3 regions of the Bradyrhizobium zhanjiangense genome follow, and region 3 is predicted to be linked to each of the others. Evidence: predicted binding sites of a transcription regulator. Region 3 holds the regulator's gene; each other region holds the start of a gene.
The links. Region 3 encodes PhoB, which activates phosphate uptake and scavenging genes when phosphate is short. Its sites were predicted from a motif close to TGTCATNNANCTGTCAT; they were not measured.

Region 1 (10,129 bases), 2.7 Mb from region 3:
TCGAATTTGCGCGAAGCCGGGCGGTGGCCCAATCGGCGGCGGCCGCGAGCGCAAAGCCGAGGCAAGCCGTGAGCGCGTCGACCAGAAAATCCTCCAGCCGTGCATGGCGCCCGGGTGCCCAAAATTGCATCAGTTCGAGGACGCCGATCAGTACGACCGCGGCCGCTGCGGTCAGTAGGCGTCGCTGCCGATAGGCAAGGCCGAAGGCCAGTCCCACCAGGATGAAGGCGAGCGCATGTTCGCCGTCCTGGCCGAAGTCGGAATGCGGCCGCAGGCCGGGGGGACCAAGGGTTGCGAATGTGACGGCGGCCGCGAGCAGCCAGGCAAATGAACGAACCAAAAGGGACATCCGGCTCGCTTAGCACAGATTTGCACCGGGCCGTATAGTCCCGCTATCAGATCGACGTGTAGTTAATGACGAAATATTAAAGTGGCTCGCGCACGCCGAGGCCGTGCATGAAGCGTTCCCGTATCTGCACGGGGTCGCGCCGGGTGGTGCCGACGCCCGGCTTGTCGTCGATCCGGACCGCGATCAGGCTCGGCTCGGCAGCCGCCATCGCATTCTCGACCAGGCGCTCGAAATCCTCCTCGTCCGCGGCCCAGGCGCTGTTGGCGAGGCCGGACCCGACGGCGATGGCGACGATGTCGGCGACATCAGCGGCCGGTGTCGGTTGCGCGCCGGTAATTTGGTAGATGCCATTGTCCATCACGATCATCGTGAGGTTCTTCGGCTTCAGGGCTGCAATCGTCGAGAGTGCGCCGAGCTGCATCAGCAGCGAGCCGTCGCCTTCCAGCGCGAAGACGCGGCGGTCGGGCTGCGCCAGCGCCACCCCGAGCCCGATCGGGAAGGCGAGGCCCATGCTGCCCAGCATGTAAAAATTCTGCGGGCGGTGGCCGGCGGCCCAGAGATCGAAATTGGTGTTGCCGATGCCGCCGATCACCGCTTCCTCGTTCCCAAGCTTGGCGATCAGGCGCGAAGTGACGTCGAAACGGTTCATCACCTTGGTGTTGCGCGCATTCAGATTTGAGCTCATTTGGCCGGCCTCACTTGTCGAACACCTTGCCCCCGGTGAGCAGCGGGCTCAGGATCAGCGCCACCGGCGCCTGCGTGGTGACGGCCTGCTTGATCGAGCGGTCCGTGATGAATTCGAGCTCGTCGAGCCGGGTGATGGTGTGATGCTCCAGCGCCAGCGAGTCCAGGACCGGGCGCATGGTGCGGCAGACCAGCGACTGGCCGTAGTTGAACTCGCCGAGCGTGCCGCGCTCGGACACGAACATGATCAGTGGAATCTGGTAGGGCACTGCGAGCGAGGCCAATACGTTGGCGAGCGTCGCAAAACCCGAGGTCTGCATCAGCACCGCGCCGCGGCGGCCGCCCATCCAGGCGCCCGAGACGATGCCGACCGCCTCCTCCTCGCGGGCGGTGGCAAAGGTGGTGAAGAAGGGATCGGCGTGCAGGTTCCGGATCAGCGGTGTCAGCACCCGATCGGGCACGTAAGGGATGAGGCTGATCTCGTTCCGCTTCAGGGTTTGCAGGACGATGTCATGCCAGCTTCTTTCGCCGGCCCCGTGCGTCGCCTGCGGCGAGGTCTGCTGCTCCGCAATCGCCATTGCGTTCTCCCTTGAGCCGCGTTGTATGCTTATTGGTCTTCGGCCGTCGCGGCGCTCCGCTGAACTTGACGCAGCGGGCGGGATTGTCAACATGTCCAAGCCGGCACCGTGATCTGCGCCAGACGGCCTGCCGTGGCCGGCACCGCCATGTCATAAGTGCGGCAACGAAAAAGTGGGAGGAAGCACGGAGGGGGCGCGCGCCGCGCTGGCCTTGCTGATCCCGGAGAGCCGGAAGGGTCCTGATGTCGGTCAACAGCAAGCGTGTCGTCTACTCCAATTATTTGGCCAATCCGATCTATATCGACATCCTCAAGGCGCGGTCCGACGTCCGGCTCGATCGCATCGAGAACGGCAGCTCCGAAGAGGTCTATGCGCCGCTCCTCGGCGCTACCCATGTCTACCAGGTCGGCGCCGCCCGCGACGAGCTCGCCCCGCATTTCCATGTCGATGCCGCTTTCCTGAAGTGCGCGCCGAATTTGCTGCTCGTCTCCAGCAACGGCGCCGGCTTCGACCCGGTCGACGTCGAGGCCTGCACAGCCGCCGGCGTCGTGGTCGTCAATCAGTCCGGCGGCAACGCCCATTCGGTCGCCGAGCATGCGCTGGCGATGATGTTGACGCTGTCCAAGCGCATCATCCAGTCGGACCGCAGGCTGCGCCGCGAGCGCGACGTCAACCGCAACGAGCTCGTGGGCAACGAGGTCGAGCACAAGACCGTCGGCATCATCGGGCTCGGCAATGTCGGCCGCCGCATCGCCGCGCTGTGCAAGGGCCTGCTCGGCATGAAAGTGCTGGCCTATGATCCCTATCTGTCGGCCGAGGTGATGGCCGAGCGGGGCGGGGAGAAGGTCGAACTCGACGAGCTCCTGCGCCGCGCCGATTTCGTCTCGATCTCCTGTCCGCTCAACAAGGGCAGCCGCAACATGATCAGCGTGCGTGAATTCGCGCTGATGCAGCCGCATGCCTATTTCATCACCACGGCGCGCGGCTTCATCCACGACGAGGACGCGCTGCTCCAGGCGTTGCGCGACAAGCGCATCGCCGGCGCTGGTCTCGACGTCTGGTCCAAGGAACCGCCGCCGCCGGAGCATCCGCTGCTCCAGCTCGACAACGTGCTGGCGAGCCCCCATACCGCCGGCGTGACGATCGAGGCGCGCCAGAACATGGGCCGCATCGCCGCCGAGCAGGTGCTGGATGTCCTGGACGGCAAGCGCCCGCCGCGCATCATCAATCCCGAGGTCTGGCCGCACTATGCGGAGCGCTTCAAGCAGGCGTTCGGCGTGACGCCGGGATAGGACAGCTACCCTCTCTTCCTCGTCATTCCGGGCTCGGCCCTGCGAGCCGCCCCGGAATGACGGAGCGAAGAAAACAGCGTCCCGACCTTGATCCGCGTCAAAATCTCCTTTCCCTGTCCGGCCTAAATGGGATTAGAGTGCCGCCGGGGCTGACCGGGGGCACCAGGAGGTCCCATGTCAACTTATGTCGTCAGGTTCATGAAGGACGTGCTCGGTCAGTACGGCCGGCAGATCGAGGTCTGCCAGGGGACGCTCGAGATCGACGCCGCTGACGAGGACGAGGCCAAGGAGCGGGCCAAGGCGAAGTTCTGCAAGGATCAAGCCTTGCATCATTGGTCCCTGCATGCCGACCGCATCCAGGTCAGACCGGCCGATTTTCCGTCGTGAAAGCCTACCGGCCGGGCGCCGTGATGGGCGGAGGTGCTGTCGTGCCTGCGCCGAGCGACCGCTGCACCATCACGGTATCGGACCAGCGGCCGTGGCGATAGGCGACGCCGCAGAGCAGGCCGGCGCGCGCGAAGCCGAACTTCTCGTGCAGCGCCAGCGAGGGCGCGTTGTCGGCATCGATATAGCCGATCATCTGGCGGAATCCGGCCGCCGCACAGGCATCGATCAGTTCCTGGAGCAGCAGCCGTCCGATCCCGCGGGCGAGATGCCTGTGGTGGACGTAGATGGAATGCTTGGCGGTGTAGCGATAGGCCGGCCGTTTGCGGAACAGCACGGCATAGGCATAGCCGACCACTTCGCCGCGAGAGGTCGCGACCAGATGCGGCAGGCGGGTCTGCTTCAGGTTCTTGCGTCGGTCGCGCAGATCGTCCGGCTCGGGCGCGCCGGTTCCCTCGACATCGCGCGGCACGCCATTGCGGACGTGATCGCGGTAGATCGCCAGCATCGCCTCGACATCGCTTTCGCGTGAGGCGCGGATCCGGACCTGTTCGTCACCTGTGTGCGCGATCGCTGTTTCGTTCATCGGCACCTACTCGGCAACGACATAAGTATAGAGCCCGATGCGGCCGTTCGCATCGATCTCCTTGTAGACGCCTTGGATTTCGACATCGAATCCTGGGAACGTGTTGAAGCAGGTCTCGAACATCCTGAGATAGTCGATCATGGGCTTGGCTCGTTCCGTAAGCCTTTCGCCCGGAACGATGGTGGCGATGCCGGGCGGATAGACCACGAAGGGCGTGGTGGCGATGCGGCCCGCGATCGCTTCGATCGGCAGATAATCGACGTCGTTGCGGAACAGATAGCGCGCGGCTTCGCGGGGCGGCATCGCTATCTCAGGCATGTGCTCGGGCATGAACTGCCGCGCCTGGAGCGCGCTGACATCGGCGGCGCGGAAGAAGCGGTGCATCTCGCCACAGAGGTCGCGCAGTCGCACGCCGGCATAGCGCGCCTGCCGCCGCTGGTTGAACTCGGGGATGACGTCGGCCAGAAGCGCGTTGTCGTCGTGCAGCTTCTTGAACGCGACGAGGCCGGAGATCAACGTGCCGGCCTTGCTGGCCTCGACGCCGGGCGTGAGCAGGAAGAGCAGGGAGTTGAGGTCGTTCTTCTCGGGGACGATGCGGTTCTCGCGCAGATATTGCGCGACGACCGGTGCGGGGATGCCGTGCTCGGCATAGGCGCCGGTGCTGCGGTCGAAACCAGGCGTCAGCAGCGTCAGCTTGTTCGGGTCGGTCATGGCAAAGCCTTCGGTGAGGCCGGGGAAACCATGCCAGGTGCTGTCGGGGGAGAGCTGCCACAGCGCGGGATTGGTGGCGAGCTCGTCGGTCGAGAGCGTTTCCCACGCGACGTTGTGCGCAGCGCCAGGGCGGCTGACATCGGGAATGGCGACGCGATCCGGGACGAACGGCTCGAAGAACCAGCGTCGGTCCGGATTCTGCTCCTTCTCCTCGAACTCCCGGCGCATCGCGCGGATCTTCTTGCGCAGCTCGATGCCGAGGCGGATCGTGTCGTCCCACAGCACTTCGCCGGAGCGGCCCTTCATCATCTGTGCGCCGACGTCGAGCGAGGCGAACAGCGGATAGAACGGTGACGTGGACGCGTGCTGCATGAAGCTCTCGTTGAAGCGGCGGTGCTCGACGCGCCGCTTCTGGCCGCGGATATGGCGGTCCTTGATGTGGATTTGGGATGCCTGCGAAAAGCTTGCGAGCTGCTTGTGGGTCGACTGCGTCGCGATGATGCCGGGCGCCTCGGGCGGAAGGTTGGCCAGGCCCATGGCGAAGCGGCCTGCATAGAGCGGGTGGAATTTCATGAAGCCGGCCCAGGCCTCGTCGAACAGGATGTACTCGCAGAGATGGCCGATCCGTTTCAGGATCATGTCGGCGCTGTGGATCGAGCCGTCATAGGTGCACTGCTCGACCACGGCGACGCGGAACGGCCGCTCCTTGCGCCAGGCGTCCTTGTCGGTGACCAGCGGGTGATTGCGGATCGTCTCGCGCAAGGCCTTCTCATCGAGCATGTCCCAGCGCATCGGTCCGATCAGGCCCCAGGCGTTGCGGATGGTCGGCACGTAGACCGGGACACCGCCATTGATCATCAGTGCGCCGTGATGGGCGGCCTTGTGGTTGTTGCGATCGAACAGCACGAGGTCGCCGTCAGTGACGAGCGCGCCGAGCGCGACCTTGTTCGAGGTCGAGGTGCCGTTGAGCACGAAATAAGTCTTCTCCGCGCCGAAGATCTGGGCGGCTTCCTTCTGCGCCTTCAGCGCGGGCCCTTCATGGGTGAGGAGGTCGCCGAGATCGAGCACGGAATTGTCGAGGTCGTCGCGGAACACGGACTCGCCGAGATGCTCGACGAAGACGCGCCCGATCGGGCTGCGGTTGTAGAACACACCGCCATTGTGCCCCGGACAGGTCCAGAGCTGGTTGCCTTCCTCGGCATAGTCGACCAGCGCACCGAAGAACGGCGTCTTCAGCGTCTCGGCATATTGCTTCAGCCGGCTGATCAGGTTCTTGGCGATGAAGGTCGGCGTCTCCTCCGACAGGAAGACATAACCGTCGATGAAATCGAGCACTTCGACCGGCAAATCCTCGAACCGCTTGCGACGGATCAAGAGGATGATGGGGAAATCGAGGCCCCGGCGCCGCATCAGATTGATCAGCGCCGAGGTCCTGCCCTCGAGGCCCTTCTTGCCCCAGTCCACCACCATGCAGCCGATCGCGGCATCGGTCTGCACCGCCATCTCGGCATCCTCCAGCTTGCGGGCTCGGACCACCTCGAAGCCGGAGCGCTGGATCTCCTCTATGATCTGATTGAAACGGACGCCTTCGAGATCGTCGGCGTCGAATACAGGTGCGGCGAACAGGAAGTTGAAGCGCTTGAAATAGTCCATGTCGGGTCCCGAATGTGCGAGAGATACAGCTCTCGGCACATTCGATGACAGCTGGATGACAGGAGCGAGACCGGCCTGCGGCGCCTAAACTCGATCCGTCATCCTGAGGCGCGAGTGATGGGGCGCGGAGCGTCCCATCGGGAAGCCTCGAAGGATGAACGGCCGGGATGCAGCGGCTGGGCTGTTGTCGCCCTTCGAGGCCGATATGCGGTGCGTCCGCACCGCATATCGGCACCTCAGGGTGACGATCATCTATTCGGGCTCGTGTGGAGATACTCGTCGCAAACAGCACGACGACGCGCCCGCTCAGTCGATCAGCTTGTCCAGCGTGATCGGGAAGCGCCGGATGCGCTTGCCGGTGGCATGATAGACGGCGTTCGCAATCGCCGCAGGCACGCCGACGATGCCGATCTCGCCGAGGCCCTTGACGCCGAGCCTGTTGATCCGGTCGTCGGGCTCGTCGACGAAAATGACGTCGATGTCGTGAATGTCGGCATTCACGGGAATGTGGTACTCGGCGATATTCGCGTTCATGATGCGGCCGAAGCGGTGATCCATCACCGTCTCCTCGTGCAGCGCCATTCCGATTCCCCAGACCACGCCGCCCATGATCTGGCTGCGGCCCGTCTTGGTGTTCAGGATGCGCCCGGCGGCGACCGCGCTCACGACCCGCGCGACGCGGATGACGCCGAGCTGCTCGTCGATCTTCACCTCGGCGAAAACCGCCGAATGCGTGTTGCGGGCATGCGACTTGTCCTCGGCGAACTCGTTGAGCTTCTGCTTCTCGATCCGCTCGAGCTTGCCATGGTGCATTGCATCAGCGATCGAGATGGCGCGGCTCCTGTCGCCGGCCTTGGCGATAGTTCCGTCGACGAGAATGAGGTCCGGCGCATCGACGCCGCCGAGTGGCGAGGCAGGCATCGCCTTGGCGTGACGCGCGAGCTCCCGGCGAATCTCCTCGGCCGCTCCTAACACGGCGTGCGCGCTCGAGGCGGCCATCCACGAGCCGCCTTCCACCGGCGCCTGCGGCAGGGTCGAGTCCGCGAGCTTGACGCTGATGTTCTCGATCGGCAGGCCGAGCGCATCGGCCGCTACTTGCGACACGATGGTGTAGGTGCCGGTGCCGATATCAGATGCGGCACAGGAGACCTCGGCATGGCCGTTCGACGTCAGAACGATGCGGACGGCGACCGGCATCTGCAGCGCCTCCCAGACGCCTGTCGCCATGCCCCAGCCGACAAGGTCGTTGCCGTCGCGCATGGAGCGCGGCGCGGGATTGCGCCGGGCCCAGCCGAAGGCTTCTGCACCCCTGGCGTAGCATGCGCGCAACTGCTTGCTGGTGTAGGGCAGATCCCCGCTCTGGTCGAGATCCGAGTAGCACTTCAGCCGCAGCTCGATCGGGTCGAGCTTGAGCGCGACGGCCAATTCGTCCATGGCGCATTCGAGCGCGCAGACGCCTGATGCCGCGCCCGGCGCGCGCATGTCGCAGGGGGTGGCGACGTCGAGGTTGACGAGCTTATGGGAGAGGCGGCTGTTGTGGCTCTTGTAGAGCTGCTCCCCCCAGCCGGTATCGTTGCGCGAGAAATCCTCAAACCGCGAGGTGACGGCAATGGCTTCGTGGGTGACGGCATCGAGCGTGCCGTCAGGCTTTGCGCCGAGCGCAACGTGCTCGATGGTCATGGGACGGTAGCCCAAGCCGTACATCTGCTGCCGTGTCAGGACGACACGGACAGATCGTTTCAGTGCAAGCGCGCCAAGCGTTGCCAAGACCACCTGGTATTGCGGCCGCAGACCGGAGCCGAAGGCACCGCCGACATAGGGCGAGAGCACGCGGATGTCGTCCGGCTTCTTTCCGAAAACGCTGCAGAGAAACTTCTGGACGTTCTGGACGCCTTGGGTCTTGTCATAAACTGTAAGCCTGCCGTTGCCGTCCCAGATGGCCGTCGTCGCATACAGCTCCATTGGGTTGTGATGCTCGCTCGGAATGACATAGTCCGCCTCGTGATGGACGGCCGCCCGCGTCAGCGCTGCTGCCGCGTCACCGCGTGGCTTGTGCGGCTGATCCACTTTGGCAGCCTTGCCGCGTTCGGATTCGAGATCGGTCGCAAACGCCTCCTGCTTGTATTCAACGCGAACGCGGGTTGCGGCGAATTTGGCGGTTTCCCAATCCTCCGCCACGACCAGCGCGATCGGCTGGCCGTTGAACTTGATCCTGTCGTCATAGAGCGGCCGGAAGGGCGAGCCCTTCTCCGGTGCCACCTCGTCCTTCCAGGCTTCGTCCTTGTCGGCGAGGGGCGGGCGATGAGCATGGGTGAGCACGTCGACCACGCCCTTCACCTTCAGCGCCGCGCTGGGGTCAAGCCGAGCGATGCGCCCGCGCGGAATGGTGGCCTCGACGACGAAGCCATGCAGGAGATGGTCTGCTGCGAATTCGCCGGCATATTTGGCGGCGCCGGTGACCTTGGCCCGGCCATCGACGCGGGAGGTTGGTGTTCCGACATAGGCGTTCATCGGGCCCTCACGCGATCTTCTTGTGAGCTTGTGATTGCGGTGTGGCGCTTGCGGCCTGCATCAGCGTACGCACGACGGCTCGGCGCGCGAGCTCGATCTTGAAGCCGTTATGTGAGCGAGCGGTTGCTCCCTGCAGCAACAGATCTGCGGCGTGCCCAAAATGGTCCGGCGTTGCCGCCTGGCCGCGCAGAGCCGCTTCGGCCTCGAGGCTTCGCCAGGGCTTGTGGGCCACGCCGCCGAGCGCCAGGCGCGCTTCGCTGATTGCGTTTCCTTCCAGTTCGAGCGCGGCCGCGACCGAGACCAACGCAAAGGCGTAGGACAGCCGGTCGCGGATCTTCAGATAGCTGTAGTTCTGGGCAAAGCCGCGCGGCGGCAGCTCGATTGCGGTGATGATCTCGCCGCTGCCGAGATTGGTATCGACATGAGGCTTGTCGTCCGGAAGCCGATGGAAATCCGTCAGCGCGATGGTGCGCTGACCGGTGGGGCCTGCGATGTGCACGAGCGCGCCGAGCGCGGCCAGCGCCACGCTCATGTCGGATGGATTGGTCGCGATGCAGGACGTGCTGATGCCGAGGATTGCGTGGTTGCGGTTGAGGCCATCGAGTGCCGAGCAGCCGGAGCCGGGGCTTCGCTTGTTGCAAGGCGTCGCCATGTCATAGAAGTAGGCGCAGCGCGTTCGCTGCATCAGATTGCCGCCGACCGAGGCCATGTTGCGCAATTGCGCGGAGGCGCCGGCCAGGATGGCGCTGGCGAGCAGGGGATAGCGTTGCTCGATCAACGGATGGTAGGCGAGATCCGAATTCGGCACCAATGCGCCGATGCGCAGCCCACCGTCGGGCGTTTCCTCGATGTCGCGGAGCGGCAGGCGGGAAATGTCGATCAGCCGGGAGGGCCGCTCGACATTCTGCTTCATCAGGTCGATCAGGTTGGTGCCGCCGGCAATCAGCTTCGCGCTCGGATCGGCGGCCAGCAGGCGAATGGCGTCGGCGACATCGGTTGCGCGGGAATACTGGAAGTTGTTCATGATCGGCCCATTGCCTGCTCGATCGCAGCCACGATGTTGGGATAGGCGCCGCAGCGGCAGAGATTTCCGCTCATCAGTTCACGGATCTCGTCGGCGTCCCTGGCGTGGCCTTCGGCCATGAGGCCGGCTGCCGAGCAGATCTGTCCTGGCGTGCAATAGCCGCATTGGAATGCGTCGTGATCTATGAAGGCCTGTTGCAGGGGATGCAGCGCGCCATTCTTGGCCAAGCCTTCGATCGTGGTGATCTCGGCGCCATCCTTCATGATGGCGAGCGTCAGGCACGAATTAACGCGCCGACCGTCGACGAGCACGGTGCAGGCGCCGCATTGGCCGTGATCGCAGCCTTTCTTCGTACCC
Region 2 (10,129 bases), 530 kb from region 3:
TCGGGCTGGTAGAGGCTGATCGTGCCGCGCGACTTCTGCTTGGCGCGGAACAGCGCCGCGCCGGCATTGGCAAGCAGCGAGGCGCCATCAGCGCCATTGTGCGGGAAGATCGACATGCCGGTGGTGATGCCGGCGCGGACCGGACGGCCGTCGATCTGGAATTCCTTCGCGACGGCCTCGGCGATTTGCTGCGCCAGCGCCAGACCGGCCTCTGGCTGCTTGCCATCGAGGATGAGGCCGAACTCGTCGCCGGACAGGCGCGCCACCACGCCGCCGCGCGCCGAATCCTGGAGCCGCTGGGCCACCTCGATCAGGAGCTTGTCACCGAGCGCATGGCCGAAGACATCGTTGACCTCCTTGAGGCCGTCGAGGTCGACGCAGAGGACGGCGAATTCCTCACCGGTGCCTTCGCAAGCCTCGATCATCTGGGTCAGCGCCTGGAGGAAGGCGGCGCGGTTCGGCAGATCGGTGAGGCCGTCGTGATAGGCCATGTGCGCCATGCGCGATTCGGTCTGCCGGCGATCGGTGACGTCCTCGTGGGTCTTGATCAGATATTGCGGCTCGCCGGCATCGCTCAGCACGGTGGCGCGGCGGGTCAGGAACAGCCGCAGGCCGTCCTTGGTGGAGATCGGATGCTCCTCGGTGATCATCCCGCGCTTCTTGATGGCGGCCTCGTCGCGCGCGATGATCAGCTTGGCTTCCTTGGGATTGAAGATATCGGCGGCGGTCAGGCCCGTGGCTTCCTCGCGCCTGCGGTTGAGAATCGTCTCGGCGCTGCGGTTGGCGAGCAGATAGCGGCCATCCTTGACCTGCTCGACGATCAGCGCCACCGGGATGTTGTCGACCACGAGCTCGAGGAACTTCTTGGTGCTCTCCAGCTCCTGCGACAGTGAGCGGCGGTCGGTGATGTCCTCGAAGACCAGCAGCAAGAATCCGGGCCGATTGCTGTCATTGCGGACCGCGATCCGGATCGAGGCGACCATGCGCCGCTCCCCGCCACGCTCGACCTCGAATTCGTTGCGGAACTGGCCGTCCGGCGAATTGAGCGCCGCCCGGTCAGCCGCCTCGATGCTGGCCGCTGACGCTGGCGCAAACAGCTCGCGCGCATTCTTGCCGACGACGTGATCCCGCGAGAAGCCCCAGAAGCGCTCATAGGCGGTGTTCGCAAAGATGTAGCAGCCGTCCTCGATGTTCTTCGCGGCAACACAGGCCGGCACGTTGTCCAGCACCGTTTCCAGGAACTGCTTGGTGGAGGCGAGCTGCTGCGACAGCCTGCGCTGTTCGCTGACGTCGAGATGCGTCGCCACCGAGCCGCCGTTCGGCAGCACGTGAAATTTCACCAGGATGGCCCGTCCATCCGGCAATTCGGTGATCAAACCGTTGCTGCTTGCCGCCTTCTCGTAGAACTCGTCGTCGGAGGCGCCGCCGAGCACCCCGCGCTTGCGTCGCAGCGCGAGGAGTTCGTAGCCATTCATGTTGGCCCGGACATCCGACCGCGTCAGGCCATAGATATCGAGATAGCGGTCGTTGCAGAAGATGACGCGCCGCTGCGCGTCCGTCATCACCACGCCCTGGTTGAGATTGTTCATGGCGGAGGAGACGAAGGCATTGCGCCGCAGCTGCAAGCGCCTGGTCCGGCGCAGCGAGGAATGGATCCACAGCGCGATCGCGGCGAGGAACGAGCAGACGACGATGCCCGCGATCAGGACTTCCCAGATCACGCTGGGATCGAGCTTGGCGAGATCACCTGGAGCGGTGAAGCTGTCCGACAGCGCAAAGGCGCGCGCGGGCGCGACCGCGCCGGCCAGGCACAGGACGGCCTGCACAGCGATCGGAAGCGTGCTGCCCACGTGCCAGTTCTTCTCAGCCATCAGCCACCCGCGATTTCAACGTCGGATTGTCTGGCTTCACGGGTTTGGATCGGGTAAACGCCTGTACGTGCAACGGAAAAATTTGACGCGAAATACGGCAATTGCCCTGACATGATAAATGCTTCCTTAACGGAGAACGGCCGCGCGCCCTCGATTCCAGAGCCGCTGCCACCGGCGCTTCCAGCGGACGTCCTGCACGACCATGGATAAAGTCGATTGCGTCGTCATCGGAGCCGGCGTGGTCGGGCTCGCGGTGGCTCGGCGGCTCGCGCAGGCCGGGCGCGAGGTCATCGTGCTCGAGGAAGCCGAGGCCATCGGCACTATCACCTCCTCACGCAACAGCGAGGTGATCCATGCCGGCATCTACTACCGCGCCGGCAGCTGGATGGCGCGCATGTGCGTCGGCGGCAAGCACGCGCTTTACCGCTACTGCGCCGAGCGCGGCATCCCGCACAAAAATTGCGGCAAGCTGATCGTCGCGACCAGCGCGAAAGAGACGGAGAAGCTGCAATCGATCAAGGCACATGCCGAGGCCAACGGCGTGATCGACATGCAGCTGCTTTCGGGCGAGGCCACACGCGCGCTGGAGCCGGCGCTCGCCTGTGACGCCGCGCTGCTGTCGCCGTCGACCGGCATCATCGACAGCCACGCCTACATGCTCTCGCTGCGCGGCGAAGCCGAGGAGGCTGGCGCCGCCTTCGCGTTCCACACGCCACTGGTCCGTGCCAAGGCAACCGCCGGCGGCATCGAGATCGAGGCTGGCGGCGAGGCGCCGATGACGCTGCAATGCGATCTGCTCGTCAATGCTGCGGGGCTCTCGGCAACGACGGTGGCGCGCAACATCGACGGCATGCCGCTGGACCGGATTCCGCCGGCCTATCTTGCCAAGGGAAATTACTTCAGCTGCAATGCAAGGGCGCCGTTCTCGCACCTGATCTACCCGGTGCCCGAGCCCGGCGGGTTAGGGGTGCACCTGACGCTGGACATGGCAGGGCAGGCCCGCTTCGGCCCTGACGTCGAGTGGATCGAGACGATCAATTACGAGGTCGATCCGTCACGCGCGGAGCGCTTCTATCCCGCGATCCGCAAATACTGGCCGACGCTGCCCGACGGGGCGTTGATGCCGAGCTATTCAGGCATTCGCCCGAAGATCGTGCCGCCGGCGGTGGCCACGCAGGATTTTCTGATGCAGGGCCCGCGCGAGCACGGCGTCGCAGGCTTGATCAACCTGTTCGGCATCGAATCGCCGGGACTGACGTCGTCGCTTGCGATCGCCGATCATGTCGCCGAACTCGCAGACATCTAGGCGCCGCGCAAATTTGCACGACGCACATCGCAGCAGGGGTGAGCGCAAAGGCACTCATCCCCGCTTGAAAGGGTACGATCAACTCTACGCTGTTACGGGGGTCACTAGTGGAGCGTGTCGCCTTGCTTCAGACGCTCGATCTGGTCCTTGACCATCAACTTCCGGCGCTTCAACTCAACAATTTGCAGGTCGTCTGTTGAAAGGTGCACGAGAGCTTCGTGCAATTCGTTTTCGAGAAGTTTGTGCTTCCGTTCCAATTCAACAAGATGTGCCTGAATTGTCATTCGAAACCTCCTCGGTAGGGTTGAACCTCAGGATTCGATCCGGACGAGAGACTGTACATCACCGATTCGTTCTGTCGATGGGTATCCGTCGTCGCGGCGTCATTTTTGAAAATTCATATGTAACGAAGCGTGAGTAAGGAACCACGCGAGAAAAATCCATGATATCAATGCGCCTGCGCGGCGGCGCAGCGACTCGCAGAAATATGTTGCGGGAGATCGGCGGGCAATGGCCGCAGATCGCTTGCGGTCACGCCGCGCAAGGACGATAATTTCCACAGGGCATCCACAGCCCAGATCTCACGCCTATCGGTTTTCGGCCACCGCAGACATGACCAATGAAAACGAGCGTGAGCTCGAAGTCGAGCTCACCCGGTTGCAGCAGGAACACCGAGATCTCGATGCGGCGATCGATGCACTGCATCAATCGCCCGCGCCCGACCTGTTGCGGTTACAGCGGTTGAAGAAGCGTAAGCTCTTGTTACGCGATCGCATCGCGTTCATCGAAGACCAGATTACGCCCGACATCATCGCCTGAGCCCTCCGCCGATCGTTCGCGGCGGCTCGCCGTATCCGAATCCGCTTGACTCAAAAAGAACAAAATAGGAACATTCGCGACGCCCGGCTCCAGACAGGCCAAGGGAAGATGCCAAGGGAAAACGCCAAGGAAAGACAGAAGGACAACGCAGATGTCGGCAATCGCCCTTCTCGACAACAGCCACTATGAACAAGCCTGCGATCAGGCGATCGCGATGTGCGACGGCAATCTGCGCAGCACCATCAAGGCGCTGATCATGGCTAATGAATATCTGGAAGCCGAGCTGGCGGAATTACAGGCGGCGATTTCCGCCGGCTGCATTCCGGAGACCTCGCCCAACGAGATGCGGAGCAAGAGCAGCGCCGCCTGAGTTCAACATCGGAGCAACGCCATGTCGGATGTGACCTACTACGTTGCAATGCCCTTCCTGATCGATGCTGACGGATCGCCCGTCGCTGGCGCCGCAGAGGAGTGCCAGAGTTCGGCGGCCGCGTTGCGGCGCGCCGAAATCTTGTCGCGCGGTGCCGGTCACATCGGCGCGATCGCGTTCAGCCGCAGCGGCGATCCCATGACCGGCGAATTCGGCGACGCCACACTGCTGCGCAAGTTCGGCAATGTGCCGCAAGATCTCGCCACGCTGTAGGATCAGCTGCTGGCGAGCCTGATCCGTGGCTCGTGACGCCGGTGCGCCTTGCGCACATACATGGCGGCATCGGCTTCCTCGAGGGCGCGGCCTGCGTCGGACTGCGCCCCCAGCAGCGCGACGCCGGCGGAGGCGCCCGCAGCCACGTGCCGGCCCTGAAACGTGAAAGACAATTCGTCGATCGACTGCTCGAGGATGGCGGCCTTCGCCTTGGCGTCGGTCTCGCTGAGATTCCACAGCAGCAGCGCGAACTCGTCGCCGCCAAGACGACCGACCACATCCGAGGCGCGGACCTGCCGCGTCAGGGTCGCGGCAATCGCCTTCAGCACCTCGTCGCCGGCGGCGTGTCCGAAGGAATCGTTGATCGGCTTCAGCCGATCGACGTCGAGCACGATCAGCGCACCGCTGGCGCGGTAGCGCTTCATGTAGGCAATGGCACGGTTGAGCTCGCGCTCGAAACCGCGCCGGTTCGGAATCTCGAGCAGGAAATCGGTGTCAGCGGCCGCCTCGAGCTCCGCGACCCGCCGCTCCGCCGCCTTGAGCTTGCTCCGCAAGCCGCGGATGGTCGCCTTGATGGTTTCCGTGGCATCGGCCGGCGTTTCGCGCCGCGCCGGCCTGGCCGGACGCTTGGCAGCGGCTTTGGAGCGGCTGGCGCTGGTCTTTCGGCCCGTTTTGGCCTTCGCAGCACTCGCCCTTTTTGGTTTCTTCATGGGCATCCTGCTCAATGAAGGCTTGCGGGGATTCACCAAGACAGGATAGTGCATTCCCTTCTCCTTGCCACCGCCTTGCGAGCCGCCGGCCGGAACCTTTAATCTGGCCTATCTTTCTGTTTTCCGGGCACATTTGACGTCATGACCGCGCCGATCGCCATCATCATGGGAAGCCAGTCGGACTGGGACACGATGCGGCATGCCGCCGATACGCTTGCCGCGCTCGGCGTCGCCGCCGACACCCGCATCGTTTCGGCACACCGCACCCCCGATCGGCTGTTCGCTTTCGCCAGGGGCGCCAAGGCGGCGGGTTACAAGGTCATCATTGCCGGCGCCGGCGGCGCCGCGCACCTGCCGGGCATGGCGGCGTCGCTGACGGAACTGCCGGTGTTCGGTGTCCCCATCGAATCGAAGACGCTCAAAGGCCTCGATTCGCTGTATTCGATCGTTCAGATGCCCGCCGGCATCCCGGTCGGCACCCTCGCCATCGGCAAGGCCGGCGCGATCAATGCGGCGCTACTGGCGGCTTCCGTGCTGGCGCTGTCCGACCCCGCCCTATCCGGTCGCCTTGCCGCCTGGCGCAAAGCGCAGACCGAGGCGGTTGCCGAGCGTCCGGAGGACAAGGCGTGACCGACGCCAGGCAGGTGAAGCTGAAGCCCGGTGACACCATCGGAATTCTCGGCGGCGGACAACTGGGCCGGATGCTGGCCATGGCTGCGGCGCGGCTCGGGCTGCGCTGCCAGATGTTCTCGCCCGATCCGGATTCGCCGGCCTTCGACGTGGTCCTAAATGCGACCTGCGCCGAATATGCCGATGTCGAGGCGCTCGAGCTGTTCGCCAACGACGTCGACGTCATCACCTACGAATTCGAGAACGTGCCGGCGGCCGCGGCGATGGTGCTGGATGCGCGCCGCCCGGTGCTGCCCAACCGCAAGATCCTCGAGACCACCCAGGACCGGCTGGCCGAGAAGGATTTCGTGACGCGGCTCGGCATCGGCACCGCCGCCTATGCCGACGTGACCTCCGTTTCCTCGCTGCGCGAGGCGATCGCGCGAATCGGTCTTCCGGCCGTACTGAAGACCCGCCGCTTCGGTTATGACGGCAAGGGCCAGGCCATCATCCGCAAGGGCGACGACATCGCCAAGGTGTGGACCAGTCTCGCCACCAAATCGGCGATCCTGGAGGCCTTCGTGCCGTTCGAGCGCGAGATCTCCGTGATCGCCGCGCGCTCGGCCGCGGGTCAGGTCGAGTGTTTCGACGTCACCGAGAACGAGCACCGCGACCACATTCTGAAGATATCGCGCGCGCCCGCGCCGATCCCGGATTCTCTCGCCGAGGAAGCGCGCAGCGTCGCCGGCAAGATCGCGACCGCGCTCGACTATGTCGGCGTGCTCGCCGTCGAGATGTTCGTGCTCGCCAATGGCACCGGACCGAAGGTGCTGGTCAACGAGATCGCTCCGCGCGTGCACAATTCCGGACACTGGACGCTTGACGGTGCATCCATCTCGCAATTCGAGCAGCACATCCGCGCCATCGCCGGCTGGCCGCTCGGCAAGCCCGTGCGCCACGGCGAAGTCGTCACCATGACCAATCTGATCGGCGACGAGATCAAGGACTACGACAAGTGGCTGACCGTTCCCGGCGCCACGGTGCACATCTACGGCAAAGGCACGCCGCGCCCCGGCCGCAAGATGGGACACATCACCGAAGTCAGGCCGACGAAAGGCAAGTGAGGGGACCACAGCAACCGCTGCGATGCCCTTAAAGCGCAATAAGATCAGGATGAATCGTCATCGCGCTTTAGGTTATTGTTTGAGCATGATCTTCCCGGAAAACCGCTGCACACTTTTCCGGATCATGCTCTAGCGATTACGCGGTCTTCACGCCTGCGACGATGCCTGTGGGCTCCTCGCTGAGCCAGCGGTAGATCACCCCGCCCAGCGCGCCGCCGATCAATGGCGCGACCCAGAACAGCCAGAGCTGCGACAGCGCCCAGCCGCCGACGAACAGCGCGGGACCGGTGCTGCGCGCCGGGTTCACCGAGGTGTTGGTGACGGGGATGCTGACGAGATGGATCATCACCAGCGCGAGCCCGATCGCGAGCGGCGCGAAGCCCGCGGGCGCACGGCCATGGGTGGCGCCCATGATGATGAACAGGAACATCATGGTCATCACCACCTCGGTGAGGAAGCACACGATCATGCTGTACTGGCCGGGCGAATGCGCGTCATAGCCGTTGGACGCGAAGCCCTTGGTGACGTCGAATCCGGGCGCCCCGCTCGCGATGACATAGAGCAGCCACGCGGCAACGATCGCGCCCGCCACCTGGGCGATCACATAGGGCAGGATCTGGCCGGCCGGGAAGCGCCCGCCGGCGGCAAGGCCGACCGTGACGGCCGGATTGAGATGGCAACCCGAGATGTGGCCGATCGCATAGGCCATGGTGACGACGCTGAGCCCGAACGCCAGGGACACACCGACGAGACCGATGCCGACCTGGGGAAAGCCGGCGGCAATGACCGCGCTGCCGCAGCCTGCGAATGTGAGCCAGAAGGTGCCGATGGCTTCCGCGGCGTATTTTTTCATATCCATGTGTGGACCCCCGATTTCAAGTTTCCGGAGCAAAGCTCCGGAAACGGCCCCGTCATTGGCACCGAATCGCCCAAATCGGGGCCGCACAGAGGTATTTTCGCCGCATTTAATGGCCGAACTTGGCCCAAAATCCCCCTTGGCCGGTGGACATCTGCAGTTTTGTCTGATACATCCGCGCGCTCAAGGTTAAGGGCTTGCGCGTTTCGCCATCCCCTTTGACTTAGCAGAATTCAAATCCGATCCACCTGAAGAGGATGCCGCGTGCAGGTTCTCGTTCGCGATAACAATGTCGATCAAGCCCTCAAGGCGCTGAAGAAGAAGATGCAGCGCGAGGGAATTTTCCGCGAGATGAAGCTCCGCGGCCATTACGAGAAGCCCTCCGAGAAGAAGGCCCGCGAAAAGGCCGAAGCCGTGCGCCGCGCGCGCAAGCTGGCCCGCAAGAAGCTGCAGCGCGAAGGCCTGCTGCCGATGAAGCCGAAGCCGGTGTTCGGCGCGGGTCCCGGCGGTGATCGCGGTGGTCGTGGCGGCCCCGGTGCGGGTCCGCGCGGACCGCGCTGATCTACCGGATCTTGCGAGACTTCAGTTTTCGATAACGCGGGCCCCTGGCCCGCGTTATTGTTTTGTGAGCGGTGCCTTCTTCTGGGACGCGGGCACTACCGATGCGGCGCTAAAGCGCGATGAGATTGGATTGAAAGCCATCGCGCTTTGGTTTGATGTTTGAGCATGATTCTTTCGGAAAACCGCTGCACACTTTTCCGGATCATGCTCTAGCGCGAGCGAACCGTAGATGGCCTCCCCTTTCCCCGAGCGCAGCTTGGCGCGGCTGCGCCAGATCTGGCAGCAGCCGTTCGTGCTGGCGTTGATGGGGATTGCGCTGTGCAGCTGCTCCTTCGATCTGGGATCGCTGATGCCAGAGAAGGAGAAGCCTCAGGAGGCGCCGAAGGCGACCGCGGCCACCGAAAGCGCGGTCAGCGCCGTCAATGTCAGCGAAGCCCAGGCCCACACGGCAAAGGCCCAATCCCTGGCGAAGTCAGGCGAGACCGCAGTTGCGCTCGACGAGTTCAATCGTGCGGTCGGGCTCGATCCCTACAATGCGCAGGCGCTCTATGGCCGTGCCTTGATCTATCAGAGCAAGAACCAGCACGATTTCGCCATTGCCGATTTCAGTGCTGCGAGTGGGCTCAACCCGCAGAAGGCCGAGCCGCTGCTCGGCCGCGCCACCAGCTATCTCGCGCTCGGCAAGGTCAAGGAGGCCGCAGCCGATCTGGACGAGGCCTCCGAGGCCGATCCGCACAACGCCCAGGTCTGGACCACCCGCGGACAGGCCTATGAGCGGCTGGGCGACAGGGCCAAGGCAGCGGCGTCCTACACCAAGGCGGTCTCGCTTCGCCCACGCGACGATGCCGCCCGCAGCGGCCTCGCCCGCGTCGGCGGCTGACAGCGCGGCTCAGATGGCGTCCTAATCGGGGGTGGCGGGCTTCGGCAGTACGGCGTGGAACATCGATTTCATGCCGGACAGCATTTCATCGGCGACATTGGTTTTCGGCCGCTGCATGGTCGTGGTCGCGCCGGCGTCGGCACGCAGATCGAGCGGGGGTGCGATCACCGGCACAGGAATATCAGCCGGCGGCGTCACCCGATTCGGGTCGTCATTGCCGACCGAGGCCGTATAAGGCGGGTTGACCGGCGATGAGCCGCCATTGCCATAGGCCTCGGATGACGGCGTCGACACCGTGATCGGCGGCGGCAGCGGACGCACCGGGGACGGCTCCGCGGTGATCACACGCGGGGCCTCCGGGATGCGGGCGGCTTCTCGCACAGCAGGCTCCGCCGGCCTTTCAGCGGGCTTGGTTTCGGAAGATTTGGTCTCGGCCGATTTGGCCTCAGCGGCCTTGCCCTCAGGCGATTTGCGCAGACGCTCGATCGCGGCGCGCACGAGGTCATTGGCGTCGGAGGTCGCGGCCGGCGAAGCTGCAGCCGGGGCCGAATTGGCCTCCACCACCGGGGCGGCAGCCGCAGGGGCGGACTTGGCGACCGCCTTCTCGCGTGCGGGGGTGCGGCCGCGCGGGCCGGTCTCGGCGGGAGCCACGTCTGCGGCCTTGGTCTCGGCAGCCGGCTGATGATCGGCAGGCTTCTCGGCCGCCGCCTTGTCCGTCACGTTCTTCTCGGAAACGCTCTTCTCGGAGAC
Region 3 (10,129 bases):
GCGCCATTCCTCGCCGACCGCGAGGCGCACGCGCGTCGGGATCTGCTCGGAGCGCAGGAAATATTCGTGGGCGGCCTCTTCGAGGCCGCCGCCGTCGAGCGCGACCAGGCCCTGGTAACGGCTCATGTCGGGGCCCTGGTCGATGGTCATGGCGAGATGGCCGCGGCCGAGCAGCGTCCCTGAATCCCTGGCGTCACCGAGGCGCGCAGCATCGAAGCGCGCATAGGCGCGCAGGCGATCCGGCGCCATGTAGTCGACGACCAGGAACGATACCGGACCGTCGGTCTGGGCTTGAAGGATGAAGCGGCCCTCGAATTTCAGCGCCGAGCCGAGCAACGTCGTCAGCACGATGGCCTCGCCGAGCAGCTTGCCGACGGGAGCGGGATAATCGTGCTTGGTGAGGATGTCATCGAGCGCCGGGCCGAGCCGCACCAGGCGGCCACGCACGTCGAGCGCATCGACCTCGTAGGGCAGCACGGCGTCATCGATCGGAACTGCTGATGGCGCGCGAACCGGGCCTTCTAGCCCGGTTTTCATGTCAGGGGATTGGAAAACCATGGCGCTCTATCTGGGGTCGGAGGTGAGGGATTGGAAGGGGTGCGAGGCGGCGTGTTCCGGATGCAGCTATGAGTGCACACGATCCTGCAAATTCGGTGCCGTCCTGGCGAAAGCCAGGACGACGATCCAGATCCGCCCCGCCTACTTCACCGCGTCAAAGCACCAGGCCAGAATGCCCTTCTGCGCGTGCAGGCGGTTTTCGGCCTCGTCGAACACGACCGATTGCGGGCCGTCGATCACGTCATCGGTGACCTCTTCGCCGCGGTGGGCGGGCAGGCAGTGCATGAACAGCGCATCGGACTTGGCCAACGACATCAGCTTGGCATTGACCTGGTACGGCTTGAGCACGTTGTGACGGTGCTCGCCCTCCTTGTCGCCCATCGACACCCAGGTGTCGGTGACGACGCAGTCGGCACCGCGCACGGCGGCCTCCGGATCGGTGCCGAGCACGATCGGCGCATTGGTCGTCTTGATCCAGTCGCGCATCGCCTTTTTCGGGGCGAGCTCCGGCGGCGTTGCGACGTTGAGCTGGAATTTGAAGCGCTCGGCGGCGTGGGCCCAGGACGCCAGCACGTTGTTGTCGTCACCGGTCCAGGCCACCGTCTTGCCCTCGATCGGACCGCGATGCTCCTCGTAGGTCATGAGGTCGGCCATCACCTGGCAAGGGTGTGAACGGCGCGTCAGGCCGTTGATGACGGGCACGGTCGCATAGGCCGCAAGCTCCAGCAGCGCCTCGTGATTGAGGATGCGGATCATGATGGCGTCGACATAGCGCGACAGCACACGCGCGGTGTCGGCGATGGTCTCGCCGCGGCCGAGCTGCATTTCGGCACCGGTGAGCATGATGGGCTCGCCGCCGAGCTGGCGCATGGCGACGTCGAACGACACTCGCGTCCGCGTCGAGGGGCGCTCGAAGATCATCGCCAGCGTCTTGCCTTCGAGCGGCCTGACCGGCTGATGCGCCTTCTGCTTCGCCTTCATGGCGGAGGATGCGGCGAGCATGCGCTTGAGCTCCGACAGCGGGAGCTCGTTGATGTCGAGGAAGTGCTTTGGCGACTTGCTCATCAGCTTGCCGCCCGCTTGGTCTGACCGGACGAGATCGCCGTGCAGGCGCGCTCGAGCCGCCCGATGCTGTCCTCGATCTCGGCTTCGGTGACGATCAGAGGCGGCAGGAAGCGCACGACATTATCGCCGGCGCCGACGGTGAGCAGCTTTTCGTGGCGCAAGGCGGCAACGAGATCACCCGAAGGCACGACCGCCTTGATGCCGATCAGGAGACCCTCGCCACGCACTTCGCTGACGACATCAGGATGGCGATCGATCACGGAGGCGAGCTTCTGCTTGAGCAGCAGCGACATCTTCTGCACGTGGTCGAAGAAGCCGGGCTTGAGCATGACGTCGAGCACGGCGTTCGCAGCGGAAATCGCGAGCGGATTGCCGCCGAAGGTCGAGCCGTGCGAGCCGGGTGTCATGCCGGAGGCCGCTTCCGCGGTCGCAAGGCAAGCACCGATCGGGAAGCCGCCACCGAGCGCCTTCGCCAGCGACATCACGTCGGGCGTGACGCCGAAACGGCGATGCGCGAACAGATCGCCGGTGCGGCCCATGCCGGTCTGCACCTCGTCGAACGCGAGCAACAGGCCCTTCTCGTCGCAGAGCTGACGCAGCGCCTTGAGGAAGGCGGGTGTCGACGAACGCACACCGCCCTCGCCCTGGATCGGCTCGATCAGGATGCCGGCGGTCTGCGGACCGATCGCCTTCTTCACGGCCTCGATATCGCCATGCGGGACCTGGTCGAAGCCGTCCATCGGCGGGCCGAAACCTTCGAGATATTTTGCCGAGCCCGTCGCAGCCAGCGTCGCCAGCGTGCGGCCGTGGAAGGCACCCTCGAAGGTGATCATGCGATAGCGATCGGGATGGCCCTTTGCGGCGTGATAGCGCCGCACGACCTTGATCACGCATTCCAGCGCTTCAGCGCCGGAATTGCAGAAGAACACGAAGTCGGCGAAGCTTTCGCTGCACAGGCGCGCCGCCAGTTTCTCACCGTCCGGGCTTTGGAACAGGTTCGACATGTGCCAGAGCTTGGTCGCCTGCTCCTGCAATGCCTTGACCAGCGCGGGATGAGCATGGCCGAGCGCGTTCACCGCAACGCCCGACGTGAAATCGAGATAGCGATCGCCATTGGTCGCGATCAGCCAACAGCCTTCGCCGCGCTCGAAACCAAGGTCGGCCCTGGCGAAAACGGGAAGCAGATGCGGCGCGGCGCTGTTGGTCATGACCATCACTTGGATGTTGCATTTGAATGTTGAGACCTGCCTGGCGTGCCTTGCGCAGCGCACCATTGATCGGTCCGGAAAACGAAACGTGCCGCCTTTTAAGGGCGGCACGCGCCACTATCTTATGCCTGGCAAGACCGGTGTCAATGCCGCCTGGAAAGCCTCGCGAAACGCTGAATCCGTAGTCTTGCGGTGCCGATTTTGCGGGGTTTTCACCACGGAACATGTGGAAGCGAGTCGGCGGACTCTTGCGCGGGAGTCACGCCATATTGTAGCGTTTGGCCTGTCAGATACGACATCTCGTGCAGCGGTTCTGATCCTCTAAGTCCTCATGTACCGGCGTAAACGTTCGGGCGTCAGTAGCGCGCCCGGCGAGCCTTAAGGGATTCTGGCGGCACGGGTTTTTCAAGGCTTAGGCATTCGCTGTGAGGCCCCAGGATGGTGGCGCGCAGCGAGGGAAAGGGTGCAATGACGGTTTTGACCTGGTCCGACGATCGCGTCGAGCAGCTGAAAAAGCTCTGGGAGGCCGGACTTTCGGCCAGCCAGATCGCGGCCGAGCTCGGCAATGTGACCCGCAATGCCGTGATCGGCAAAGTGCACAGGCTCGGCCTGTCGGGCCGCGCCAAGAGCCCATCTTCGGCCGCGCCGCGGCCGCGCAAGGCGCGCCCAGCACAGCACATGATGCGGGTGACCCGGCCGATCTCGCGCGGCAACACCGCGCTGGCGCAGGCCTTCGAGGTCGAGGTGGAGGCCGAACCGGTCACCTACGACAACGTGGTGCCAATGAGCCAGCGGCTGTCGCTGCTGGAATTGAACGAGGCAACCTGCCACTGGCCGGTCGGCGATCCATCGAGCCCGGATTTCTTCTTCTGCGGCGGCAGGGCGCTGTCCGGCCTGCCCTACTGTGCCCAGCACTCGCGCGTGGCGTATCAGCCGGCCGCGGATCGGCGGCGGGCGCCGGCCAAGCCGAGCACGCGGTGAGTTTGTTCTGAGACCAGAAATGAGCCGTCGTGCGATCGCGGCTCTACAAATCCGATGTCGTCCCGGACAAGCGCGCCTCAAGCGCGCGTAGATCCGGGACCCACAGCCACCGCAAGCTGTGGCTACGGGGACTCGGAGTTACCTTTTTAGCGCAACAATCACTCCCTGTGGCTATGGGTCCCGGATCTGCGCTTACGCTTGTCCGGGACGACAGTGAGAGTGTGGCAGCCGCCTGCTAGAGCATCCGCCGAGCTGAATGAATCGAAAGGGATTCCCAAATCAGCTGTGAGGTGATTCAAACTGCCTGCCGGGGCTGGAGGCCGGCGGGCATGTCGAAGGCTCTTTCGCTGGATCTTCGAGTTAGGGTTCTGGCCGCGGTGAAGGCGGGGGCATCGCACCGCGAGGCAGGTGAACGGTTTGGGGTGAGCGCGGCAAGCGTGAGCCGGTGGGGAATGCGCGAGCGCCAGCAGGGTGATGCACGCCCGAAGGCGCTCGGTGGAGACCGCAGGTCCGGCCGCATCGAGGCGCACAAGGAGACGATCCTTGCGATGCTGAAGGCGACGCCGGATGTCTCGATCGAGGAGCTGCGCCGGAGCCTGGCCCAAAAGGGGCTGGTGTTCGGCGAAGGCACACTCCGTCGCTTCCTGATGCGGCACGGCATCACGCGCAAAAAAAGACCGCACACGCCAGCGAGCAGGACCGGCCGGACGTCGTAAAGCGGCGCCAGGATTGGCTCGAGGGCCAGCCTGCGCTTGATCCCAAGCGCCTCGTCTTCATCGATGAGACCTGGGCTTCGACCAATATGGCCCGCCGCTACGGCCGCTGTCCGCGTGGAGAGCGGCTGAAGGTCGGGATCCCCACGGCCATTGGAAGACCACGACCTTCGTGGCCGGAATCACCTCCAGCGGCATCATCGCCCCCTGGGTCCTCGACGGACCGATCAATCGCGACGCCTTCGAAGTCTATGTCGAGAAGGTTCTCATCCCCGACCTTCCGCCAGGCGCCATCGTCGTCATGGACAACCTGTCCAGCCACAAGGGACCAAGGATCCGCCAGATGATCGAAGCTGCGGGTGCAAGCCTGCTCTACCTGCCTCCCTACAGCCCCGACTTCAATCCGATCGAGAATGCCTTCGCCAAGCTCAAGGCACTCTTGCGTCAGGCCGCAGAACGAACCGTCGACGGCCTCTGGAGCGCGATTGGTCGCATCATTGATCGCTTCACATCAATGGAATGCCGCAACTACTTCATCGCCGCAGGATACGCTGCAACATGATCGGCGGATGCTCTAAAGCAACACCGCCTAACTTACGTCTGCTCCGCCTTTGCAAACCGATCATCCAGCGCATAGCCGGCGCCGCGGACGGTGCGGATCGGGTCCTGCTCGCGGCCGAGATTGAGCAGCTTGCGCAGGCGGCCGATATGGACGTCGACGGTGCGCTCGTCGATATAGATGTCGCGGCCCCAGACGCTGTCGAGCAGCTGCTCGCGCGAGAACACGCGGCCGGGATGCTCCAGGAAGAACTCCAGCAGGCGATATTCGGTCGGGCCGAGATCGATCGGCCGGCCAGAGCGCGCCACGCGGCGCTTGTCGCGATCGAGCTCGATGTCGCCATAGGCGAGCACGGTGGCGAGCCGCTCCGGGCTTGCCCGTCGCAAGAGCCCCTTCACGCGCGCGAGCAGCTCCGGCACCGAGAACGGCTTGACGATGTAGTCGTCGGCGCCGGTCGCAAGACCCCGCACCCGCTCGCTCTCCTCGCCGCGCGCGGTGAGCATGATGATCGGGAGTTGCTTGGTCTCGGGACGGGTGCGCAGCCGCCGGCACAGCTCGATGCCTGATAGTCCCGGCAGCATCCAGTCGAGCACGATCAGATCGGGGATGTGTTCCTTGAGGCGGGTGTCGGCGTCGTCGCCGCGCATCACCGTCTCCACGTCATAGCCGTCGCCTTCGAGGTTGTAACGGAGAAGCTCGGTGAGAGCTTCCTCGTCCTCAACCACCATGATGCGTGCGCCCATGTTGTCGTCGCTCCCTAGGTATTCGGTACCGTCGTGGCGAAGGTCGTCATGTCGCCCTTCGGCCGCTTGTCGGTGATCGCCTGACCCTCGATCATGTAGAACACTGTTTCGGCGATGTTGGTGGCGTGGTCACCGATCCGCTCGATGTTCTTGGCGCAGAACATCAGATGGATGCAGAACGAGATGTTGCGCGGATCCTCCATCATGTAGGTGAGGAGCTCGCGGAACAGCGAGGTGCAGATGGCGTCGACTTCCTCGTCGCCCTTCCACACCGCCATTGCCGCCGGCAGATCATGCGCGGCATAGGCGTCCAGCACCGACTTGACCTGCTGCTGCACGAGGTCGGTCATGTGCTCCAGGCCGCGGAACAGTTTTAGCGGATGGAAGTCCGTCTCCAGCGCCGCAACGCGCTTGCCCATGTTCTTGGCGAGGTCGCCGATGCGCTCGAGATCGGTGGCGACGCGCATGGCGCCGACGATCTCGCGCAGATCCACCGCCATCGGCTGGCGGCGGGCGATGGTGAGCACGGCGCGCTCCTCGATGCGTTTCTGCAGCGCGTCGAGCTCGGCGTCGGTGGTGACGACGCGCTGGCCGAGCGCGACGTCGCGGCGGATCAGCGCGTCGACGGAATCGACGATCATGCGCTCGGCGATGCCGCCCATCTCGGCGACCAGGCGGGTGAGCTCCTGGAGGTCGGTGTCGAAGGCCTTTGCGGTATGTTCAGTACCCATTTCCCGTCTCCTCAGCCGAACCGGCCGGTGATGTAATCCTGCGTACGCCGGTCGCTCGGCGACGTGAAGATCTTGCTGGTGTCGTCGAACTCGATCAGTTCGCCGAGATACATGAAGGCGGTCTTGTCGGAGACGCGCGCCGCCTGCTGCATGTTGTGGGTGACGATCGCGATCGTGTAGTTCTCGGACAGTTCCTGGATCAGCTCCTCGACCTTGGCGGTCGAGATCGGATCGAGCGCCGAGCAGGGCTCGTCGAACAAGATCACTTCAGGCCGCACCGCGACCGTGCGGGCGATGCAGAGGCGCTGCTGCTGGCCGCCGGAGAGCGACAGGCCCGAGGCGTTGAGCTTGTCCTTGACCTCGTTCCACAGCGCGCCGCCGCGCAGCGCCTTCTCGACCCGGTCGTCCATCTCGGACTTCGAGATCTTCTCGTAGAGGCGGATGCCGAAGGCGATGTTCTCGTAGATCGTCATCGGGAACGGTGTCGGCTTCTGGAACACCATGCCGACGCGGGCGCGCAGCAGATTGAGGTCGAGCTTGGGATCGAGGATGTTGGTCTGGTCGAGCATCAGCTGACCGGTCACGCGCTGGCCCGGATAGAGGTCGTACATCCGGTTGAAGATGCGCAGCAGGGTCGACTTGCCGCAGCCCGACGGGCCGATGAAGGCCGTGACGCGGTTGGTGCCGAGCGTCAGGTTGATGTTCTTCAGCGCGTGATGCTCGCCGTAATAGAAGTTGAGGTTGCGCACCATCACCTTGGCGGGCGCTTCCGGCAGCGGATGCGAGGCCAGGTGACCGTTGGAACTCACGGATACGGACAGGTCGGTCATTTTGCGGTCCTCTCGGCGCCGAGGATGCGGGCGCCAATGTTCAGGGCAAGCACGGTGAGCGTGATCAGCAGTGCGCCGCTCCAGGCGAGCTGCTTCCAATAGGCGTAGGGGCTCTGCACGAAATTGTTGATGGTCACGGGCAGGTTGGCCATCGTCTTGTTCAGGCCGAGGCTGAAGAACTGGTTCGACAGCGCGGTGAACAGCAGCGGCGCGGTCTCGCCCGCGACGCGGGCGGTGGCGAGCAGCACGCCGGTGATGAGGCCGGAGCGCGCGGCGCGGTAGGCGATGCGCTTGATCACCAGTGAGCGCGGCAGGCCGAGCGCGGAGGCCGCCTCGCGCAGCGCGTTCGGCACCAGAAGCAGCATGTCCTCGGTGGTGCGCAGCACCACCGGGATGACGATCACGGCGAGCGCGAGGCTACCGGCGATCGCCGAGAAGCCGCGCATCGGCACCACAACGGCGCCGTAGATGAACAGGCCGATGATGATCGAGGGCGCCGACAACAGGATGTCGTTGATGAAGCGGATCACCGAAGTCAGCTTGTCGTTGCGGCCGTATTCGGCGAGATAGGTGCCGGCGAACAGGCCGAGCGGCGCGCCGATGCCGACGCCGAGCACGGTCATGATCAGCGAGCCGACGATGGCGTTGAGCAGGCCGCCTTCGGACGCGCCGGGCGGCGGCGTGTTCTCAGTGAAGACCTGGAGGTTCAGGCCGCTAAGGCCGTTGTAGAGCAGCGTGATCAGGATCAGTGCGAGCCAGGTGACGCCGAAGACGGCGGCGGCGATGCAGAGCCCGCGGATGACGACGTCGGTGCGGCGGCGGCGTGCGTAAATCGGGTTCATGTCACTTCCCCGCCTTCTGTTCCAGGCGCAGCAGCATCAGCCGCGCGGCCGCGAGCACGAAGAAGGTCAGCACGAACAGGAGCAGGCCGAGCAGGATCAGGCCGGACTGGTGCAGGCCGTCACTCTCGGCGAACTCGGAGGCGATCGCCGCCGAGATCGTGGTGCCCGGCGCGAAGATCGACGAGGAGATCCGGAACGAGTTGCCGATGATGAAAGTCACCGCCATGGTCTCGCCGAGCGCACGGCCTAGCGCCAGCATGACGCCGCCGATGATGCCGACCCGGGTGTAGGGGATCACCACGCTGCGGACGACTTCCCAAGTGGTGCAGCCGACGCCGTAGGCGGCCTCTTTCAGCACCGGCGGCACCGTCTTGAACACGTCGACCGAGATCGAGGTGATGAAGGGCAGCACCATGATGGCGAGGATCAGCGCAGCGTTGAACAGGCTGAGATAGGACGGGGGACCTGCGAAGATCGCCCCCAGCACCGGAACGCCGTCGAAGACCCTGATCATGAAGGGCTGGAAGGTGTTGGCCAGGAACGGGCCCAGCACGAAGAAGCCCCACATGCCGTAGATGATCGAGGGAATGCCGGCGAGCAGCTCGATCGCCATGCCGATCGGGCGGCGCAGCCATTGCGGGCAGAGCTCGGTGAGGAAGATCGCAATGCCGAGACCGACCGGAATGGCGATCAGCATCGCGATGAAGGAGGTGACGAGCGTGCCGTACATCGGCCCGAGCGCGCCGAGCACGGGCGGATCGGCCGAGGGCGCCCAGCGCTGCGTCCACAGGAACGACAGGCCGTATTCCTTGATCGCCGGGAAGGCGCCGACGATCAGCGAAATGATGATGCCGCCGAGGATCAGCAGCACCGAGATCGCGGAAAGCCGCGTGATCCAGTAGAAGGTGACGTCGCCGAGCTTGAACGCGCTCAAGGCCTTGGCGCGGTCGTACGGTCCGGCGTCGTCGATTACATCGCTCTGAACAGCCATCTCTGCCACGCCGATCCCCTGTACCCGTTCTATATATGCTTGTTGCCGGACTTGTGCCCCGGATGCGGCGCGAGCAGCGAAGCGGCGCGACGCTGATCCGGGGCCCGGTTCTTGTCGGTCCCGGCGCTGCGCAGCAGCGTTTCACGCTGCAGCGCGTCCGGGCCATTCGCTTCAGCTCTTGATCTCGGCAGCCCAGGTCTTCTCGATCAGCTGGACGACGCTGTCCGGCATCGGGATGTAGTCGAGCTCTTCAGCCGCCTTGCCGCCGTTCTTGAACGCCCAGCGGAAGAACTTGATGGCTTCCTGGGAGGCAGCCTTGTCCGTCGCAGACTTGTGCATCAGGATGAAGGTCGCCGCCGTGATCGGCCAGGACTTGTCGCCGGGCTGGTCGGTCAGGATAACGTAATAGCCGGGAGCCTTGGCCCAATCGGCGTTGGAGGCGGCGGCCTGGAAGGCCTCGACGGTCGGCTGCACCGGCTTGCCGGCCTTGTTGACGAGACCGGTGTAGGTCAGCTTGTTCTGCTTGGCATAGGCGTACTCGACATAGCCGATCGAGTTCTTGGTCTGGCTGATGTTGCCCGACACGCCTTCGTTGCCCTTGGCGCCGACGCCGACCGGCCACTCGACCGCGGTGCCCTCACCGACCTTGCTCTTCCAGTCCGCGCTGGCCTTGGAGAGGTAGTTGGTGAAGTTGAAGGTGGTGCCCGAACCGTCCGAACGGCGGACCACGGTGATCGCCTCCGCGGGCAGCTTCACGTTCGGATTGAGCTTCTTGATCGCGGCGTCGTCCCACTTGGTGATCTTGCCGAGATAGATGTTGGCCAGCGTCTCGCCATCGAACACCAGTTCGCCGGGCTTCACGCCCTCGAGGTTGACGACGGGGACGATGGCGCCCATCACCATCGGCC

Region 1: XH85_RS31030 (Orn/Lys/Arg family decarboxylase) is a predicted target of PhoB. The motif match lies at 6,282-6,298, and genes of this name have one in related genera.
Region 2: XH85_RS41235 (YdcH family protein) is a predicted target of PhoB. The motif match lies at 3,548-3,564, and genes of this name have one in related genera.

Annotation. Positions count from the first base shown of each region.
Region 1 covers NZ_CP022221.1:6,443,640-6,453,768, reverse strand. Annotated here, with positions in the region: gene XH85_RS31060 (VanZ family protein) at 1-349, opposite strand, end outside; gene XH85_RS31055 (thiamine pyrophosphate-dependent enzyme) at 426-1,034, opposite strand; gene XH85_RS31050 (thiamine pyrophosphate-binding protein) at 1,045-1,611, opposite strand; gene XH85_RS31045 (hydroxyacid dehydrogenase) at 1,854-2,903, shown strand; gene XH85_RS45450 (hypothetical protein) at 3,078-3,290, shown strand; gene XH85_RS31035 (GNAT family N-acetyltransferase) at 3,295-3,873, opposite strand; gene XH85_RS31030 (Orn/Lys/Arg family decarboxylase) at 3,880-6,237, opposite strand; gene XH85_RS31025 (xanthine dehydrogenase family protein molybdopterin-binding subunit) at 6,544-8,748, opposite strand; gene XH85_RS31020 (FAD binding domain-containing protein) at 8,756-9,772, opposite strand; gene XH85_RS31015 ((2Fe-2S)-binding protein) at 9,769-10,129, opposite strand, start outside.
Region 2 covers NZ_CP022221.1:8,622,732-8,632,860, forward strand. Annotated here, with positions in the region: gene XH85_RS41225 (sensor domain-containing protein) at 1-1,871, opposite strand, end outside; gene XH85_RS41230 (NAD(P)/FAD-dependent oxidoreductase) at 2,074-3,177, shown strand; gene XH85_RS41235 (YdcH family protein) at 3,282-3,461, opposite strand; gene XH85_RS41240 (YdcH family protein) at 3,790-3,996, shown strand; gene XH85_RS41245 (hypothetical protein) at 4,148-4,366, shown strand; gene XH85_RS41250 (hypothetical protein) at 4,388-4,639, shown strand; gene XH85_RS41255 (GGDEF domain-containing protein) at 4,642-5,349, opposite strand; gene purE (5-(carboxyamino)imidazole ribonucleotide mutase) at 5,491-5,979, shown strand; gene XH85_RS41265 (5-(carboxyamino)imidazole ribonucleotide synthase) at 5,976-7,082, shown strand; gene aqpZ (aquaporin Z) at 7,219-7,941, opposite strand; gene rpsU (30S ribosomal protein S21) at 8,203-8,499, shown strand; gene XH85_RS41280 (tetratricopeptide repeat protein) at 8,729-9,379, shown strand; gene XH85_RS41285 (hypothetical protein) at 9,401-10,129, opposite strand, start outside.
Region 3 covers NZ_CP022221.1:9,150,765-9,160,893, forward strand. Annotated here, with positions in the region: gene XH85_RS43745 (Hsp33 family molecular chaperone) at 1-558, opposite strand, end outside; gene argF (ornithine carbamoyltransferase) at 700-1,623, opposite strand; gene XH85_RS43755 (aspartate aminotransferase family protein) at 1,623-2,831, opposite strand; gene XH85_RS43760 (GcrA family cell cycle regulator) at 3,300-3,812, shown strand; partial or broken gene XH85_RS43765 (IS630 family transposase) at 4,142-5,087, shown strand; gene phoB (phosphate regulon transcriptional regulator PhoB) at 5,120-5,827, opposite strand; gene phoU (phosphate signaling complex protein PhoU) at 5,842-6,558, opposite strand; gene pstB (phosphate ABC transporter ATP-binding protein PstB) at 6,570-7,388, opposite strand; gene pstA (phosphate ABC transporter permease PstA) at 7,385-8,230, opposite strand; gene pstC (phosphate ABC transporter permease subunit PstC) at 8,232-9,221, opposite strand; gene pstS (phosphate ABC transporter substrate-binding protein PstS) at 9,393-10,129, opposite strand, start outside.